Regions from separate parts of the Streptomyces sp. NPDC008317 genome, predicted to be linked through region 2. Evidence: predicted binding sites of a transcription regulator. Region 2 holds the regulator's gene; the other holds the start of a gene.
The links. The regulator HspR, encoded in region 2, represses chaperone genes until heat shock. The targets are predictions, from matches to a motif close to TTGAGNNNNNNNNNCTCAA.

Region 1 (9,326 bases), on a different contig from region 2:
GTGGCGGTCGGCAGCTCCAGCGAGGCGTTCATGTTCTTGGCGACCGCGGCGGCCGGGCCGCGCAGCGTCACGTACTCGGTGCCCTGGGGCTCCGGCGCGGGGGCGGCCTGCCGGGGCGCCGCCTGCTTCGGGGCGGGCGCGGGCGCGGGAGCGGCCGGAGCCGCCGGTGCCTGGGCCGCGGGCGCCGGGACGGGCGCGGGGGCCGCCGCGGGGGCGGCAGGCGCGGCGGGGGAGGCCACGGGGGTGCCGTTGGCGACCGGCTGCGCGGGAGCGGGAGGGGCGGCGGGCGCCGGGGCGTCCGTCGCGCCCGCGGGGACCGGCTGCGCGGCGCCTACGGCGCTGCCCTCGTCGGGGGACGTCGCGCGAGCGGCGGCGCCGGAGGCGCCGCCCTGGCCGGGGGCGGCCGCCGAATCGGCGGAGCCGTCCGGCTTGTAGTCGGCGAAGAAGTCCCACCAGGCTCGGTCTACCGAGTCCCGATCCTGGAGGTACTGCTGGTAGATCTCGTCGACCAGCCACTCATTGGGGCCGAAGCCCGCTGCGGGGCCTTCGCCCTGCGCTTCGTGGTCGGTCGAGACACTAGAGCTATTGGGGGACTGTGACGACACGGCGGCAACCGCCCTCTTCCGCTTCACAAGATGGTGGACAGCGGAAATAAAGGCTACGCCTACTGGAGGGGTCGATGCAGGCCCGGGGCCCTTACGTCGCGCATGTCACACCCGAAGACTGGTTTCAGTGCTGTTCCTGGCGGGAAATTGATCCCTCTTGGGGGTCGTTCGATCAGCCGCGCTCGCACGGCGTCGGTGCGGCGGAGGGCGGCTGGGGGGCGGCCGGGAGCGGCTCGCCCCAACTTTAGGTCAAGGTTGCGCCGTGGAGACACCCGGAAGGGTGACGTGGATGCGGCAGCCGCGAGGGGATTCGGCCACTTCTATCCGCCCGCCGTGCAGGTCCACCGCCCAGCGCGCGATGGCCAGACCGAGCCCCGTCCCGCCGTCGCCGCCCGGATGCGCGCCGCGGTGGAAGCGGTCGAAGACGCGGGTGCGGTCGGCCTCGGGGATGCCGGGCCCCTCGTCGCGCACGTCCAGGTCGAGGCTGCCGGGTGCGCCGCCGCGCCTGGCCCGTACCGTCACCCGGCCGCCCGGCGGGCTGTGCTTGACCGCGTTGTCGACCAGGTTGGCCACCACCTGGTGCAGCCGCTCGCCGTCGGCGTAGGCCGTCAGTTCCGGGGGTGACACGTCCAGGTGCAGGTGGACGTCGGCGCGCGGCCGGGAGCGGGAGCCGGTCGCGGAGGAGCCCTCCATCCCCAGGCTCGCGGTGCGCAGCACCGCCGACAGGTACGGCCACACCTCGAAGCGCTTGGCCTCCAGCCGGACCGCGCCGCTGTCCAGCCGCGAGAGGTCCAGCAGCTGGGTGACCAGCTTGCCGAGCCGTTCGGTCTGCTGGAGCGCCAGCCGCATCGTCTCGGGGTCGGCGGCCGACACCCCGTCCACCACGTTCTCCAGCACGGCCCGCAGCGCGGCGATGGGGGTGCGCAGTTCGTGCGAGACATTCGCCACGAGTTCCTTGCGGTGCCGGTCGACGGCGGCCAGGTCGGCCGCCATCTGGTTGAAGGTCTCGGCCAGCTCGCCGACCTCGTCCCTGCGCACCCGCGCCACCCGGCGGCTGTAGTCGCCGCCCGCCATCGCCTTGGCGACGGCCGTCATCTCGCGCAGCGGCGCGGTCAGGCCGTTGGCGACGATCTGGGTCAGCAGCAGCGAGGCGATGATCGAGAAGATCGTGATGACCCGCAGCTCGGTCGCCGAGTGGATGGCGACGATCACCAGCAGGGTGGTGATCAGCACCGAGATGATCACCAGGAGCTGGAGCGCGGCCTTGATGGAGCGGTACGGGTCCCAGGGCCGCAGCGCGTCCCACACGCGCCGCCACAGCCGGCGCCACCACCGGGTCATGGCGCCGGGGTCTCCAGCGCGTACCCGACGCCGTGCACGGTACGGATGCGCTCGGCGCCGATCTTGCGGCGCAGCGCCTTGACGTGGCTGTCGACGGTCCTGGTGCCCGACGCGTCGGCCCAGTCCCACACCTCGGCGAGCAACTGCTCGCGGGAGAGCACCGCGCGCGGCTGCTGCGCCAGGCAGACCAGCAGCTCGAACTCGGTCGGGGTCAGGTGCACGTCGGCGCCCCTGACCCGGACCCGGCGCTGCGCGTGGTCGATCTCCAGGTCGCCGAGCTGCATGCTGGCGCCGCGCGGGTCGTGCGCGGCGATCGAGGCCCGCTCGACCCGGCGCAGCAGGACGTGCACGCGGGCGGCCAGCTCGCGCATCGAGAACGGCTTGGTCATGTAGTCGTCGGCGCCGACGCCGAGCCCGACCAGCATGTCCGTCTCGTCGTCGCGCGCGGTGAGCATCAGCACCGGCACCGGCCGGTCGGCCTGCACCCGGCGGCAGACCTCGAGGCCGTCGTAGCCGGGCAGCATGACATCGAGAACCAGCAGGTCGGGCTGCCAGGTGTGCGCGGACTCCACCGCGGAGGGACCGTCCCCCGCCGTCCGCACCTGGAATCCCTCGGCCTGCAGCCTGGCCGCGATGGCCTCCGTGATGGTCTGGTCGTCCTCGACCACCAGCACCCGGCGCTGCGTGCCCGTCGTCTGCGCGCTGTCCAATTCCGCCCCACAAGGTCGTCCTGGTTACGGGGGAGCCTACGGGGCAGGTGGGCGCCCTGACTACGCGGCGTTGATCGCCAGGTGCACGACATCCGGAACCCCACGCGTCACTTCCACCTCCAGAGTGCGTACTCCGGAGAAGCCCGCGGCCCGCAGCGCGTCCTCGAAACCGGCCGACGGGCTCGCCGACCACACGGCAAGGACGCCGCCGGCCGTCAGCCGGTTCCGGCAGGCCGCGAGGCCCGCGGGGCCGTACAGACCGCCGTTGTCGTCGGTGACCGTCCAGTCCGGGCCGTTGTCGATGTCCAGGCAGAGCGCGTCGTACCGCTCGCCGGGCTCCGCCACGTACGCCACCAGGTCCCGCTCGACCACCGTCACCCGCGGGTCGTCCAGCGCGCCCGCGGAGAACGGCGCGAGCCGCCCGTCGCGGTGCCAGCCGACGACCGCGGACTCGCGTTCGACGACGGTGATCCGGGACCAGCCCGGCCGCGCGGCGGCGCGCGCGAGGGAGAAGCCGACGCCGAGACCGCCGATGAGCACCGAGCGGCCGGGCCGGTCCGCGCTGTCCGCCGGTTCTTCGTCCAGGTATTCCAGTGCCGCGTCGACAAGAAGGCGTTCGGACCGCCCGTCGGAGGTGTCCATGAGGAAACACCCGTTCGCGATGATCTGGAGCAGGTCGCCGTGCCGTCGCAGCACCACCTCCCCGTACGGGCCTTCCTGCCGGTCGAGCACCACGGGAGCGGTGTGGTCGAAGGCGCGGGTTCCGCTGTAGGAGGATGGGTGTTGGAGGGTCATACGGCCAGTTTGGCGTATGCCGCACGAGGTCATGACCTTATGTCGGCCACCTTTCCATCGGGCGTTAACTGCTCGGTCGTGAGAACTTCATTTCCTCTGCATCGGGGCATGACCTGGGCGGCGAACCGGCGGCGTAAATTCCGCGCATGTCCTCCCTACTGAAGAATCGACTGACCAGGCGGGTGCTCGCCCCCGCTGCCGCACTGGTCGACCGTCGCGTGCAGAGCTCCGCCTCCAAGCTCCGCAAGGAGATCGAGAGCGACCGCAGGTCCCGGGTCGCCGATCTCGACTCGATGCGCAAGAAGGTCGCGGAGCTGGGCGACCAGCAGTTCGCGATCGGTCTGCTCTTCGACAAGACCGGGCGCAGCGGTCCCCGGCTGCCCACCCCGGACCGGATCGACACCCTGGTGCGGGAGATGGTCGCCGTCTCGGGCCGCGACGAGGCCGACGCGCGGCGCAATGTGACGATCGCCTTCCGCAATGTGATCGCGCTCGAAGCCCTGGCCGTCGGCCGCCTGGCCGGTTCCACCTACAACATCTGCGGGAAGCTGGCCACGGTCCCGCTGCTCGACCCGCCCAACGAGGACGTGCTGGAGATCGGCACGCTGCACGGCCTGTTCTCCGCCGCGCTGATGCGGATGCTGCACCGGGCCGGTGTCGAGGCGCGGCTGACCATCGTCGACCCGCTGGCCGGGACGCAGCTCCAGCCGGGCGCCCGGCCGGTCGGCGAGCCCACCGGCACGCCGGTGCGGATGGACGTGGTGCGCGCGAATCTGGCGCTCGGCGGCAAGGCAGGGGAGCGGGCCAGGATCGAGCAGGGCTTCTCCGGCGACCCGGACACCCGGGCCGCGGTCTCCGACCGGAAGTACGGCGTGATCATCGTCGACGGCGACCACTCGGCCGAGGGCGTCATGGCCGACCTGGAGTGGGCAGAGAAGATCGCGGCGCCCGGCGGCATCGTGGTGCTCGACGACTACGGGGACGCCGCATGGACCGGTGTCCAGGAGGCGGCGGACAAGTACCTGGAGACCGGGGAGTCCCGGTTCGAGATGCTGGGCCGGGTCTCCACCTCGGCCTTCCTGCGCGCCAGGAGCTGACCGGGGGAGCTGCGGGGGACCGCCGGGAGCGGGGATCGCCGGGAGTTGGATCGCGCAGGTCAGGACCGCCGAGGCCGGGGATCGCTGAGAGCGAACGCACCCCGGGGAACATTCGAAGTGCCCCACGCATTGAGTCGACATAGCTCAACTTGATTGCCGAAGGGGAGATCATGGCTTCGACGCCCACAACGCTCACTCTGCCCGTGCTGCCCCTGTCCGACGAGGTCGTCCTGCCCGGCATGGTCGTGCCGGTCGACCTGTCGGACACGGAGGCGCGGGCCGCGGTGGAAGCCGCGCACGCCGCCGCCGGATCCGGCGGCCTCGCCGGTGACAGCGGCGACAACAAGCCGAAGGTGCTGCTCGTTCCCCGCGTGGACGGGACCTACGCGGGGATCGGGGTGCTCGGCACCGTCGAGCAGGTCGGCCGGCTGTCCGACGGCGACCCCGGCGCCGTGATCAGGGGCCGCTCACGCGTGCGGATCGGGGCCGGTACGACCGGGCCCGGCGCCGCTTTGTGGGTGGAGGGCACGCCGGTGGAGGAACCGGCGCCCGCGGAGTCGCCCGGCACGGTCGCCGAGCTGATGAAGGAGTACAAGGCGCTGGCCACGAGCTGGCTGCGCAAGCGCGGCGCCTGGCAGGTGGTGGACCGGGTCCAGCAGATCGACGACCTGTCCCAGCTCGCCGACAATTCCGGCTACTCCCCTTACCTCACCACCGAGCAGCGCGTGGAGCTGCTGGAGACCCTCGACCCGATGGCCCGGCTCAAGCTGGCCGTCCAGTGGCTGCGCGACCACCTCGCCGAGCAGGACGTGGCCGAGAGCCTGCGCAAGGACGTGCAGGAGGGCATGGAGAAGCAGCAGCGCGAGTTCCTGCTGCGCCAGCAGCTCGAAGCGGTCCGCAAGGAACTGGCGGAGCTGAACGGCGACCCGGAGAACGAGAGCGAGGACTACCGCGCCCGCGTCGAGGCCGCCGAACTGCCGGAGAAGGTCCGCGAGGCCGCCCTGAAGGAGGTCGAGAAGCTGGAGCGCTCCTCGGACGCCTCCCCCGAGGGCTCCTGGATCCGCACCTGGCTGGACACCGTCCTGGAACTGCCGTGGAACACCACGACCGAGGACACCTACGACGTCCCGGGCGCCCGCGCGGTACTGGACGCCGACCACTCGGGCCTGGACGACGTCAAGGAACGCATCACCGAGTACCTGGCGGTGCGCAAGCGGCGCGCGGACCGCGGCCTCGGTGTCGTCGGCGGCCAGGCGGACGGCGCTTCCGGCAAGAGCGGCGGCGGGCGGCGGGCGGGCGGCGCGGTGCTGGCCCTGGTCGGGCCGCCCGGAGTCGGCAAGACCTCGCTCGGCGAATCCGTCGCGCGCGCCATGGGCCGTACCTTCGTCCGGGTTTCGCTGGGCGGCGTCCGCGACGAGGCGGAGATCCGCGGCCACCGCCGTACGTACGTCGGCGCGCTGCCCGGCCGGATCGTGCGGGCCATCAAGGAGGCCGGGTCGATGAACCCGGTGGTGCTGCTCGACGAGATCGACAAGGTCGGCTCCGACTACCGGGGCGACCCGGCGGCGGCGCTGCTCGAAGTCCTCGACCCGGCGCAGAACCACACGTTCAGGGACCACTACCTGGAGGTCGAACTCGACCTGTCCGACGTGGTGTTCCTGGCCACCGCCAACGTCCTGGAGACCATCCCCGAGCCGCTGCTCGACCGGATGGAGCTGGTCAGGCTCGACGGCTACACCGAGGACGAGAAGGTCGTCATCGCCCGAGACCACCTGCTCCCGCGCCAGTTGGAGCGGGCGGGCCTGGCCGAGGACGAGGTGGCGCTGGAGGAGGAGACGCTGCGCAGGCTGGCGGGCGAGTACACCCGCGAGGCGGGCGTCCGCAATCTGGAGCGCACCGTCGCCCGGATATTGCGCAAGATCGCCGCGCGGCACGAACTGGGCGACCAGGAACTGCCGTTCACCGTCGGCCCCGACGACCTGCGGGCGCTGATCGGACGGCCGCACCACGTACCGGAGTCCGCGCAGGACCCGGAGGAGCGGCGCACGGCGGTGCCGGGCGTGGCCACCGGGCTCGCGGTGACCGGCGCGGGCGGTGACGTCCTCTACATCGAGGCGTCGCTGGCCGACCCGGAGACCGGCGGATCGGGACTCCAGCTCACCGGCCAACTGGGCGACGTCATGAAGGAGTCGGCGCAGATCGCGCTGTCCTTCCTGCGGTCGCACGGCGCGGAGCTGGAACTGCCGGTCGGCGACCTCAAGGAGCGCGGCGTCCACCTGCACGTGCCCGCGGGCGCGGTGCCGAAGGACGGGCCGAGCGCCGGTGTCACCATGACCACCGCGCTGGCGTCGCTGCTCAGCGGGCGCCGGGTCCGTACCGACGTCGCCATGACCGGCGAGGTGTCCCTGACCGGACGGGTGCTGCCGATCGGCGGCGTCAAGCAGAAGCTGCTCGCCGCGCACCGCGCCGGGATCACGACCATCGTCATCCCGAAGCGGAACGAGGCGGACCTGGACGACGTCCCGGCCGAGATCCTGTCGGCCCTCGACGTCCACCCGGTCAGCGACGTCCGCCAAGTCCTGGCGCTGGCGCTGGAGTCGGCCTCCGCCGAGGCCGCCGAGGCGGAGGTGCCGCTGGCCGCCTGACGGCCTCCGGCCGCGGGTCCGGTCGAAGGCCGCGGTCCGGTCGAAGACCGTGGTCCGGCCGTGAAGGCCGTGGTCCGGCCCTGAACACGCGAGTTCCCCGCACCCTTGGGACGAGGGTGCGGGGAACTCGTGCGTGCGGGAGCCGCCGCGAGGTGACTAGCCCAGGGCGAGGGCCTGGAGACGGGACAGGTCTCCGTTGAAGCGGTCCTGGTCACCGGGGAAGGTGCCGGCGTCGCCGTACTGCCAGAAGGTGTAGAAGCCGTAGCCCGCGGGCAGGGTGCCGACCGTGCTGGTGTACTTCGCGATCCAGATCGGGCTGGTGGTGGCGAAGCCGCTGTTGTTCCCGGTGCAGGTGTTCCACCAGTCGAAGGTGGTGTAGATGACCGGGTAGACACCCTCACGCGCGTGGTACTGGTTGGCGAAGGCGTGGATCCAGCTCACCATGCTGGCCTGGCTCAGGCCGTAGCAGGTCGCGCCGTAGGGGTTGTACTCGATGTCCAGCGCGCCCGGCAGCGTCTTGCCGTCGCCGGACCAGCCGCCGCCGTGGGCGATGAAGTAGTCGGCCTGCGCGGCGCCGCCGGAGGTGTCGGGGGTGGCGAAGTGGTACGAGCCGCGGATCATGCCCACGTTGTACGACCCGTTGTACTGCTGCGTGAAGTACGGGTTGGTGTACGACGTGCTCTCGGTCGCCTTGACGTAGGCGAACTTGCCGCCGTTCGCCCACGCGGTGGCCCAGTTGACGTTCCCCTGGTAGCCGGAGACGTCCATGCCGAGCGTCTGCGTCGCCATCGGGGTGACGGTCCCGGCGGACGACGACGAGGAGGCGCTGGAGCCCTCGTGCGCCTTGATGGTGGAGCCCATCCAGTCGAGTTCGGGGTGCGTGAGGTGCCCCGTGCCGCTCGCCGCGCTGGCGGAGCCGGGCAGGACGAACACCATCGCGAGCATGGTGACGAACAGACCGGCCAGCAGGCCGAGCCTCTTCCGGACCGAGCCGGGGCCGTGCACGACGGAGAGATCTCCGTGGGACATTCGTGCCTCCATGGTGGGGACTCGGCATGGCCTTGCAGTGGCCATGACAGATTTGAAGGTAGAGGCGCGACTCCGGGCGTGAAAGGGGGTCAGGAAACCGCCGATGGTCTACTCCTGCGAAATACTTGACGTGCTGCGGAAACAACCGTGAGTGAAGGAAACTTTCAGGCGTTGAAAGCGGGAACGGTGTGAACGAGGCGAGACAGGCGGCGGAAGCGGCCGGATCCGACGACAGCGACATGGACGCGCTGGAGCGCGAACTGACCGTGCTGTTCCGGCGCGCCCGCGCCACCTCGGGCGACCTCGCCCGCGCCGTCCACCCGGAACTGGAACCCGCCGCGTACGGCCTGCTGGTCCGGCTGGAGGAGACGGAACCCGAGCGCGCCACCGAACTCGCGGCGTACTTCGGGGTCGGAAAGGCCACCATGAGCCGCCAGTTGCGGGCCATGGAGGAACTGGGCCTGGTCACCCGCGAGCCCGACCCCGCCGACGGCCGCGCCTTCCTGATGCGCCTGACCGCCGAGGGCCGCGAGCGCTTCTCGCGCGTCCGCACCGCCCGCCGCGAGCGCTACCTGCGCCAGCTCATGGCCTGGGACCGCACGGACGTCGCGGAGCTGGCCCGCCTGCTCCAGCGCCTGAACAACGAGGAGTAGCGCGCGCCCCGCGCGGCTACAGCTCCACCAGGACCGCTGTCGCGTCGTCGTGGCGCTTTCCGCCGGGGGACTCCTCGGCGGCCTCGCGGGCGCGCACGCGGGCGATCAGGGCTTCGGGGCCCGCCTTGCGGAGCAGGGTGAGGACATCGGACCAGGCGTCGTCGCCGAAGACCTCGACGGTACGGGCGGCGCCGTCGGTGAGCGCGGCCAGCGCGCGGACCCGGGAGCGCGGGGTGCGGCCGGTGACGGCCCGCGAGACGACCGCGGGATCGGCGGCGGCGGTGAAGAAACCGCCCTCCAGATTGCGCAGCGGCCCGACCCGTACACCCGCGGCGCGCAGCCGGTCGATCCGGTCGTCCAGCACCGCGGTCACCTCGCCGTCCGGCGACTCCAGCAGCAGCGCCGAGTCCGACAGCACCAGGTGCTCGACGTACTCCTCGTCCCAGCGGAC
Region 2 (9,326 bases):
AGGTCGGCGTGCCGAGCTGTCCCCGCCCGGACGGCGGTACGAGCCCGGCCGCGTACGAACCCTTCGGCCGCGCCTTCAGCGGCGGCGGGGCGGCCTGCTCGATCCGCGCCTTCGAACGGCTCAGCGGCATCCGCGTCGACCACCACATGGTGGTGGACCTCGCCGGGTTCGACCGGATCGAGGCCGCGGTCGGCGCCCACACCGGTGAGCGCCGCCGCGAGCTGTTGCGTACGCTGACCCGTGAGGCGCGCGGGGCGGACACGCTGCGCCATCCGGCCCGGTTCTTCGGCCTGGTCGACACGGCAACCTCGTCCCTCACGGCCGATCCCGGACTCAGTACGCTCCCCGCGCTGTACGAACTGGCGGGAAGCCTGCGCAAGGTGCCGGACGGCGCCCTCGCCTTCCGTACGCTGACGGCCCGGCCGGCCGAGTCCGGTCCGCTGCTGGCGGCGCTGCGCGCGGACCGCCCGGTGCCGGCCTCTCCAAGCCGCTGACGCGGCACCTCGCCGCACCTCGCCGCACCTCGCCGCACCCCGTCCGACCTGCGAGAACATCCGCCCTGCGCACATAAAGCAGAGATAAGTTGAGTGGGGTCGACTCACGTCTGTTGACAGAAGATCCCGGGTCGTGCAGTCTTGAGTCAGTTCCACTCAAGTCAGCAGGAGGATTTCACCATGGCACGTGCGGTCGGCATCGACCTGGGCACGACTAATTCCGTCGTCAGCGTTCTCGAAGGCGGCGAGCCCACCGTCATCACCAACGCAGAGGGCGCCAGGACCACGCCGTCCGTCGTCGCCTTCGCCAAGAACGGCGAGGTGCTCGTCGGCGAGGTCGCCAAGCGCCAGGCTGTCACCAACGTCGACAGGACCGTACGGTCGGTCAAGCGCCACATGGGCACCGACTGGAAGATCAACCTGGACGGCAAGGACTTCAACCCGCAGCAGATGAGCGCCTTCATCCTGCAGAAGCTCAAGCGGGACGCGGAGTCGTACCTGGGCGAGAAGGTCACCGACGCGGTGATCACCGTCCCCGCGTACTTCAACGACTCCGAGCGCCAGGCCACCAAGGAGGCCGGTGAGATCGCGGGCCTCAACGTGCTGCGCATCGTCAACGAGCCGACCGCCGCCGCGCTGGCCTACGGCCTCGACAAGGACGACCAGACCATCCTGGTCTTCGACCTCGGTGGCGGCACCTTCGATGTCTCGCTGCTGGAGATCGGCGACGGCGTCGTCGAGGTGAAGGCCACCAACGGCGACAACCACCTCGGTGGTGACGACTGGGACCAGCGCGTCGTCGACTACCTGGTGAAGCAGTTCCAGTCCGGCCACGGCGTGGACCTGGGCAAGGACAAGATGGCCCTCCAGCGCCTGCGCGAGGCGGCGGAGAAGGCGAAGATCGAGCTGTCCTCGTCCACCGAGACCTCGATCAACCTGCCGTACATCACGGCGTCCGCCGAGGGCCCGCTGCACCTGGACGAGAAGCTCACCCGCGCCCAGTTCCAGCAGCTCACCACCGACCTGCTGGAGCGCTGCAAGACGCCGTTCCACAACGTCATCAAGGACGCCGGGATCCAGCTCTCGGAGATCGACCACGTCGTCCTGGTCGGCGGCTCGACGCGTATGCCCGCCGTCGCGGAGCTGGTGCGCGAGCTGACCGGCGGCAAGGACGCCAACAAGGGCGTCAACCCGGACGAGGTCGTCGCCATCGGCGCGTCCCTCCAGGCCGGTGTGCTCAAGGGCGAGGTCAAGGACGTCCTGCTGCTCGACGTCACCCCGCTGTCCCTCGGTATCGAGACCAAGGGCGGCATCATGACCAAGCTGATCGAGCGCAACACGACCATCCCGACCAAGCGCTCCGAGATCTTCACCACGGCCGAGGACAACCAGCCGTCGGTCCAGATCCAGGTCTACCAGGGCGAGCGCGAGATCGCGGCGTACAACAAGAAGCTCGGCATGTTCGAGCTGACCGGCCTGCCGCCCGCCCCCCGCGGGATGCCGCAGATCGAGGTCACCTTCGACATCGACGCCAACGGCATCATGCACGTCGGCGCGAAGGACCTCGGCACCGGCAAGGAGCAGCGGATGACCGTCACCGGCGGCTCCTCGCTGCCCAAGGACGAGGTCGACCGCATGCGCCAGGAGGCCGAGCAGTACGCGGACGAGGACCACAAGCGCCGCGAGTCCGCCGAGACCCGCAACCAGGGTGAGCAGCTCGTCTACCAGACCGAGAAGTTCATCGCGGACAACAAGGACAAGCTCCCCGAGGACGTCAGGTCCGAGGTCGAGACCGCGGTCGCGGACCTCAAGGAGAAGCTGAAGAACGAGTCGACGGACGACGGCAACACCGCCGCGATCCGCGAGGCCACCGAGAAGGTCGCGGCCACCAGCCAGAAGCTGGGCCAGGCGCTGTACGCGCAGACCGACGGCGCCTCCGGCAGCGCGACCGCCGACGCCCCCTCCGACGGTCAGGCCGACGCCGCCGCGGACGACGACGTGGTCGACGCCGAGATCGTCGACGACGAGAACGCCAACAAGAGGGACGGTGCCGCGTGACGGAGGAGCCGAAGGGCTTCGAGTCGGAGCCCGACGTCCCTTCAGAGGCCGGCGAGGAGCAGCCGGACGCCGCCGCGAAGGCCGCCGGGTCCGCCGATGAGGCGGGCCCGGCGGCCCCGGCCCCGGACGGGGACGCGAAGGAGCTGACGGCCCTGCGGGCACAGCTGGACCAGGTGCGCACCGCGCTCAACGAGCGCACCGCGGACCTCCAGCGGCTCCAGGCCGAGTATCAGAACTACCGCCGCAGGGTGGAGCGGGACCGGGTCGCCGTCAAGGAGGTCGCGGTCGCCAATCTGCTCACCGAACTGCTCCCGGTGCTCGACGACATCGGCCGGGCGCGGGAACACGGCGAGCTGGTCGGCGGCTTCAAGTCGGTCGCCGAGTCGCTGGAGACGGTGGCGGCGAAGCTGGGGCTGCAACAGTTCGGCAAGGAGGGCGAGCCCTTCGACCCGCTGGTGCACGAGGCCCTGATGCACAGCTATTCGCCGGATGTCACGCAGACCACATGCGTGCAGATCCTCCAGCCCGGGTACCGCATCGGGGAGCGCAATCTGCGGCCCGCCAGGGTCGCGGTCGCCGAACCGCAGCCGGGCAGCCAGGGCAAGGACGAGTCGGCGGCGGAGAAGAAGGCCGACGAAGAGGAGACCGGTGGCCCGGACGAGGGCTGACGGCGTAGAAGTAAGTGGGCGTGGGAGTGTGCCGGTCACCGGCGGCGCGCCTGGAAGTGGTGGAGAGGAGGGACGTCGGGGATGAGTGTCAGTAGGGACCTGTTGGAGAAGGACCTGTACAAGGTCCTCGGCGTGCCCAAGGACGCCACGGACGCCGAGATCAAGAAGGCGTACCGGAAGCTCGCCCGCGAGTTCCACCCGGACGCCAACAAGGGCGACGCGAAGGCCGAGGAGCGCTTCAAGGAGATCTCCGAGGCCAACGACGTGCTGTCCGACGCCAAGCGTCGCAAGGAGTACGACGAGGGCCGCGCGCTGTTCGGGAACGGCGGCTTCCGCCCCGGTCCCGGCGCGGGCGGCGCCGGCGGCTTCAACTTCGACCTCGGCGACCTGTTCGGCGGCACGGGCGGCCAGCCCGGCGGGCAGACCACCGGCGGGCAGGGCGGCGGCTTCGGCGGCGGCCTGGGCGACGTCTTCGGCGGTCTGTTCAACCGGGGCGGCGCGGGCACGCGGGTGCAGCCGCGCCGCGGCCAGGACATCGAGTCCGAGGTGACGCTGAGCTTCACCGAGGCGGTCGACGGGGCCACGGTCCCGCTGCGGATGTCCTCGCAGGCGCCCTGCAAGGCGTGCTCCGGCACCGGCGACAAGAACGGCACGCCCCGGGTGTGCCCGACCTGCGTCGGCACCGGGCAGGTCTCGCGCGGCGGCGGTGGCGGCTTCTCGCTCACTGACCCGTGCGTGGACTGCAAGGGCCGCGGCCTGATCGCCGAGACCCCTTGCGACGTCTGCAAGGGCAGCGGGCGGGCCCGTTCCTCGCGCACCATGCAGGTCCGTATCCCGGCCGGTGTCACCGACGGGCAGCGGATCCGGCTGCGCGGCAAGGGCGCGCCCGGCGAGCGCGGCGGCCCCGGCGGCGACCTGTACGTGGTCGTGCACGTCGGAGCGCACCCGGTCTTCGGGCGCCGCGAGTCCAATCTCACGGTCACCGTGCCGGTGACCTTCGCCGAGGCGGCGCTCGGCGGCGAGATCAAGGTGCCCACCCTGGGCGGCCCGCCGGTCACCCTCAAGCTTCCGGCCGGTACGCCGAACGGCCGTACGCTGCGCGCCCGCGGCAAGGGCGCCATGCGCAAGGACGGTTCACGGGGCGATCTGCTCGTCACCATCGAGGTGGCGGTGCCGGAGAAGACCGAGGGCAAGGCGCTGGACGCGCTGGAGTCCTACCGGGAAGCGACCGCGGGGCACGACCCGCGGGCGGAGCTGTTCAAGGCCGCAAAGGGAGCGTGACCTGAATGAGCGTCGACGGAAGCGGTATGAGAGGCCCGCGCGGCCGTAATCCCTACCAACTGACCGAGGAGTCCCCGGTCTACGTCATCTCGGTGGCGGCCGAGCTGTCCGGGCTGCACCCGCAGACCCTGCGTCAGTACGACCGCCTCGGGCTGGTCTCGCCCGACCGTACCGCCGGGCGCGGCCGTCGCTACTCCACCCGTGACATCGAGCAGCTCCGCGAGGTGCAGCGGCTCTCGCAGGACGAGGGCATCAACCTCGCGGGCATCAAGCGGATCATCGAGCTGGAGAACCAGGTCGCCGCCCTCCAGGCGCGCGTGGCCGAACTCTCCGCCGCCGTCGAGGGCGCCGCCGCCGTCATCCAGCAGCGCGAGGCCGCCGTGCACGCCTCGTACCGCCGCGACCTGGTTCCCTACCAGGACGTCCAGCACACCAGCGCGCTGGTGGTCTGGCGGCCCAAGCGCGACGGCTGACGCCCGCTCACCCGTACGGCCCAAGGCTCCTTGCGACGGACGGTCCGTCTCCCTCACCCGAGGGGGCGGACCGTCCGTCGTCGTGCGTCCGGTCGGCGGCGCCGGTCAGTGGAGCGCGGCCGGGACGACCTGGACGGAGTCGCCCACGGCGCGCTCGCCCGTCGCGTCCGAGGGGTTGTTGGCGAGGGTGCCGTCGACGGCGAAGGTGGTGGAGCCGCCGCCGTCGAGGTTGAGGGCCTGGACGGCGCCCAGGGAGCGCATGAAGGCGGCGGCCTCCATGAGCGTGAAGCCCTCGCTGCCGCCGCCGGTCTGGCGGCCGTCGACGGTGACCAGCAGCAGGCGGCCCCGGTCGTCGATCCCGGCCAGGGTGCGGGGCTGGCGGCCGTTGGCCCAGACGTAGCCGAAGGACAGGTCGAGCGGGTCGACGACGCCCTCGGCCGCGGCGTCCACGGCGATCCGGCCGTCCTGGACGAGGGTGGGGGCGGCGCTGACGACGCTGTCGTCGGGGCCGAGGGCGAGGACCTCGCCCGCGGTGTCCCGGATGGTCGTCCCGACCGATACGCGCTCACCCGTACGGGCGTACGCGGTCAGCCAGTCGGCCGCCGAGCCGATGCCCTGGAGCACCGAGCCGTCGGCGGGGACCCGGCCGCCGCGCGCGCCGACGGACACCACGTCGCCCCGGGCGTCGAGCACGGCCTGGACACCGGCGCCGGTGGGCAGGGCGGCGCCGAAGGCGGGGGTGAACACCACCAGGTCGTCCTTCTCGTAGCAGGTGATGTCCTGCCAGGGCAGCTCGCTCGGGGTGCCGCCGGGGCGCCCGCAGTCGCGGACCGTGCCGGGCAGCCGGTTGACGCCCTGCACGGCGTAGGACGCGCCGCCCGCGCGGGCGGTGGCCGTGCTGTTCAGGTCGGCGATACGGAAGTGCCGCCCGCCGTCGGCGAGCACCAGGGCGGCGCGCGCGCCGGCCGACATCGACTCCAGCCGCCCGTCGTAGGCGCCGAGTCCCGACTGGGTGCCCTGGATGCCGCCGGCGTTGGTGATGACGAAGAAGCCGCCGTTGACGGCGACCAGGGAGCCCAGCTTCCTGGCGACCGACGACGGGGTCTCGCGGCGCGCGACGTCGCCGTCGTGGGTGCCCGCGACCGTGCCGCGGAACACGCGCGGGTCCACGGTCGCGATGTGGATGTTCTGCACGTCGGCGGGCTGGTCGGCGTCGTAGCCGGTCCACTCGACGGCGGTGAGGAAGCCCGCCGCGGTGACGGGCTGTGCGGCGGCCGTGGCGGCGGCCTGCGTGGCGTACCCGCCGATCCGTACCCGCAGGCCCATCGTGCCGTGCGGGGTGTCGCTGTAGGCGGGCCACTGGACGGTCTCGACGCGCGGCGCGAAGCCCGCCGCGCGCAGCCGTGCCGCCGTGTCGTCCGCCCACGCCCTGTCGCTCACTTCGAGCCCGGTCGGCGCGCCGGTCAGCCTGCTGGTGGCCGGCCGCTGGACGGTGACGGTCCAGGACGGCGCCGCGTCCGCGCGCCGGATCGTCCCGGTGCGGACCTGGAGGCCGGGCGCGAGGTCCCGCGTCGTCCACCGCGACGAGACGGGGTTGCGGTGGCCGGTGGCAGCCGAGGGGTCCGGCCCGTGACCGGGCACGGCGGCCTGGGCCGTCGAGTCGAGGGCGAGCGGTACGACGGCGGCGAGTACGGCGACGGCGGCCACGACGGTGCGGACGCGTACCCGCGCGGCACCCTTGGTGTGCTCCATGAAGACCCCTCACGTACGACGGCTGACGGCTGACGACTGCGGGCGGGCGGCTTCCGCGCCCGATGAGAGCCGTCCTACGCGAAGACCCCGCCTTGTGGGGGTGAGTTCCGGGCGAACAGCCGACGAATGCCGTCATCCGCCGTACGCCGTACGGGCGTTGCGGCTGTTACGCGTGTTGTGGGCGTTACGCCGACGGCGTGCCGTGATACCCCCTCACGCGTTGCCCATCGCCCGGGTCAGGGCGATCTCGATCACGACGCGGTCCGGGTTGGGGGAGGGCGTGCGGCCGTAGCGCTCGGTGTAGCGGCGCACGGCCTCGGCGACGCGGTCCGGGTCGGCGGAGACGGTGGCCACGCCTTCGAGGGTGGCCCAGATCCGCCGCTCGACCTGGCAGACCGCGACCCGCGCGCCGCCGGGGCCCGCCGCCAGGACGTTCAGGGCCTTGGTGCTCCTGCCGTTGGCGATGACGCGGGCGAGCCCCGCCTCGGGGTCGTACGTGACGCCGACCGGGACGACGTGCGGGGAGCCGTCGGGGCGCGGGGTGGTGAGGGTGCACAGGTGCCGCTCGCGCCAGAAGGCGAGGTAGCCGGGTGCGGGGGAGCGGGGATCGGATGCCATGGACGGGACGGTACGCGGAGGCGCGCGGGCGGGTGCGCAGGGGTCGGCCTCGGGCTCGTACGGGTCAGGCGCGGGCTCGTACGGGCCGGGCACGGGCTCGCACGGGCCGGGCACGGGCTCGCACGGGTCAGGAGCGGGCTCGTACGGGTCAGGTCAGGCGCACCGGGAGCGCGGCGGTGCTGTTGCCCACGAAGCCCGGCAGCGGCGGGAGTTCGGCGTCGGGGACGGCGAGGGCGAGGCCGGGGTACGCGGCGTACAGGCCGCGCAGGGCGATCACCGCTTCGAGGCGGGCCAGCGGCGCGCCCAGGCAGTAGTGGCTGCCGTGGCCGAAGGCGAGGTGCCGGTTGGCGGGGCGGGTGATGTCGAAGCGGTCGGCGTCGGGGCCGTACTCGCGCGGGTCGCGTCCGGCGGCGGCGTATCCGGCGAGGACGGCTGTACCACGCGGCACAGAGGTGCCGTCAACCACCAGATCGGTGATCGGGTAGCGGAACGGGAAATTCGCCACCGGGCCGTCCCAGCGCAGCGTCTCCTCGACCACCGCGTCCCAGGACACCTCGCCCGTCAGCACGAGCGCGAGCTGGTCGGGGTGGCCGCACAGGGCGCGTACCGCGTTGACGATCAGATTGAGGGTCGTCTCGTGCCCGGCGACGATCATCAGCAGCAGGGTGCCGGTCAGCTCGGCGTCACTGAGGCGCCCGCCGGAGGCAGCGCGGGAGCCGCCCGAGCCGTCGCCGGAGCCGTCACCGCTCTCCTCGCCGCGCGCCGCGATCAGCGCGCTCGTCAGGTCGTCACCGGGTGCCGCGCGCCGCTCCGCGACGACCTGGCCGAGGATCGCGTACGTCTCGCGCTGCGCGGCCATCGCGTCGGCCGCGGAGCTGCTGGTGCTGACGATCAGGCGGCTGAGGGCGTGCAGCCGGTCCCGGTGGGCGGGGACGATGCCCAGCAGCTCGCAGATCACGCCCATCGGCAGCGGATAGGCGTAGCACTCGCGCAGGTCGACCACGCCGTCGGCGTCCGCGCGGCCGGGGAGCGCGGCCAGCAGCTCGGCGGCCTGGGCCTCGATCCGCGGGCGCATCGCGGCCACCCGGCGCGGGGTGAACGCCTTGGTGGCCAGGCCGCGCAGCCGCCTGTGGTCGTCACCGTCCGCCGTCGTCATGCCGTTGACCAGCGCGAAGGCGTTGAGCTGCCACTGCTCGGGGACCTCGCCCCGCTGGAGGGCGGCGAAGTGCGCGGCGTTCTTGGCCACCTTGGGGTCGGCCAAGAAATCGCGCAGCTCCTGGTAACGGGAGACGATCATCCCGGGGACGCCGTCCGGCAGTGTCACGGGGCAGACGGCCCCCGCCTCGCGCAGTGCGGCGGCGTCCGCGTGCAGCGCGGCGCCGGTCGGGTCCATGGAGTGCGCGTCGCTCATGGGAGTCCTCACGGACGGCGGGTATGGAGGAGTCAAGCGGACATGCGGCCGTACGGACAAGCGCAGATGCGGCCAAAACGGCTGGAGCGGACCCCAACTCCGCTGCCTTCCAGCGGAGTTGAAGCAGGCATTGTCGCACCGCCGCCGGGATTTACTCAACGTTCATACAAAAACACATCTGCTCGCCGCGGGGTCCGGCGCACGGACTCTCCGCCCCGTTCCCGACGTCTCCGTGTGGCCGTTCCCGAAGTCGCCCCAAAGTCACCTTGAGTGGAATAGACTCAACTTGCCTCATGTTGCTCAAGGCAGGTTTACGCCGATCGCATCGGAGCATCGGACACGTCGATCAAGAGGAGGAGCCGACGCCAGTGGACGCCGAGCTGACCAACAAGAGCCGGGAAGCGCTGAACGCCGCCAACACCCGGGCCGTCTCCGAGGGCAACCCGGACCTGACGCCCGCGCATCTGCTGCTCGCCCTGTTGAGCGGCACGGACAACGAGAACATCCTCGACCTGCTGGCCGCCACCGGCGCCGACCCCGATACGCTGCGGGCGGGCGCGGAGCGGCTGGT

Region 1: the regulator HspR is predicted to act here: its motif matches at 4,678-4,696, upstream of lon (endopeptidase La).

What each region holds. Positions count from the first base shown of each region.
Region 1 covers NZ_JBIBFQ010000004.1:500,706-510,031, reverse strand. Annotated here, with positions in the region: gene ACFY9V_RS15560 (multifunctional oxoglutarate decarboxylase/oxoglutarate dehydrogenase thiamine pyrophosphate-binding subunit/dihydrolipoyllysine-residue succinyltransferase subunit) at 1-605, opposite strand, end outside; gene ACFY9V_RS15555 (ATP-binding protein) at 855-1,946, opposite strand; gene ACFY9V_RS15550 (response regulator transcription factor) at 1,943-2,656, opposite strand; gene ACFY9V_RS15545 (spermidine synthase) at 2,717-3,451, opposite strand; gene ACFY9V_RS15540 (class I SAM-dependent methyltransferase) at 3,598-4,548, shown strand; gene lon (endopeptidase La) at 4,719-7,193, shown strand; gene ACFY9V_RS15530 (lysozyme) at 7,350-8,222, opposite strand; gene ACFY9V_RS15525 (MarR family transcriptional regulator) at 8,462-8,875, shown strand; gene ACFY9V_RS15520 (hypothetical protein) at 8,892-9,326, opposite strand, start outside.
Region 2 covers NZ_JBIBFQ010000001.1:83,640-92,965, reverse strand. Annotated here, with positions in the region: gene ACFY9V_RS00375 (LCP family protein) at 1-494, shown strand, start outside; gene dnaK (molecular chaperone DnaK) at 675-2,552, shown strand; gene grpE (nucleotide exchange factor GrpE) at 2,549-3,220, shown strand; gene dnaJ (molecular chaperone DnaJ) at 3,302-4,501, shown strand; gene ACFY9V_RS00355 (heat shock protein transcriptional repressor HspR) at 4,507-4,974, shown strand; gene ACFY9V_RS00350 (phosphodiester glycosidase family protein) at 5,080-6,726, opposite strand; gene ACFY9V_RS00345 (TIGR03618 family F420-dependent PPOX class oxidoreductase) at 6,940-7,344, opposite strand; gene ACFY9V_RS00340 (cytochrome P450) at 7,493-8,755, opposite strand; gene clpB (ATP-dependent chaperone ClpB) at 9,124-9,326, shown strand, end outside.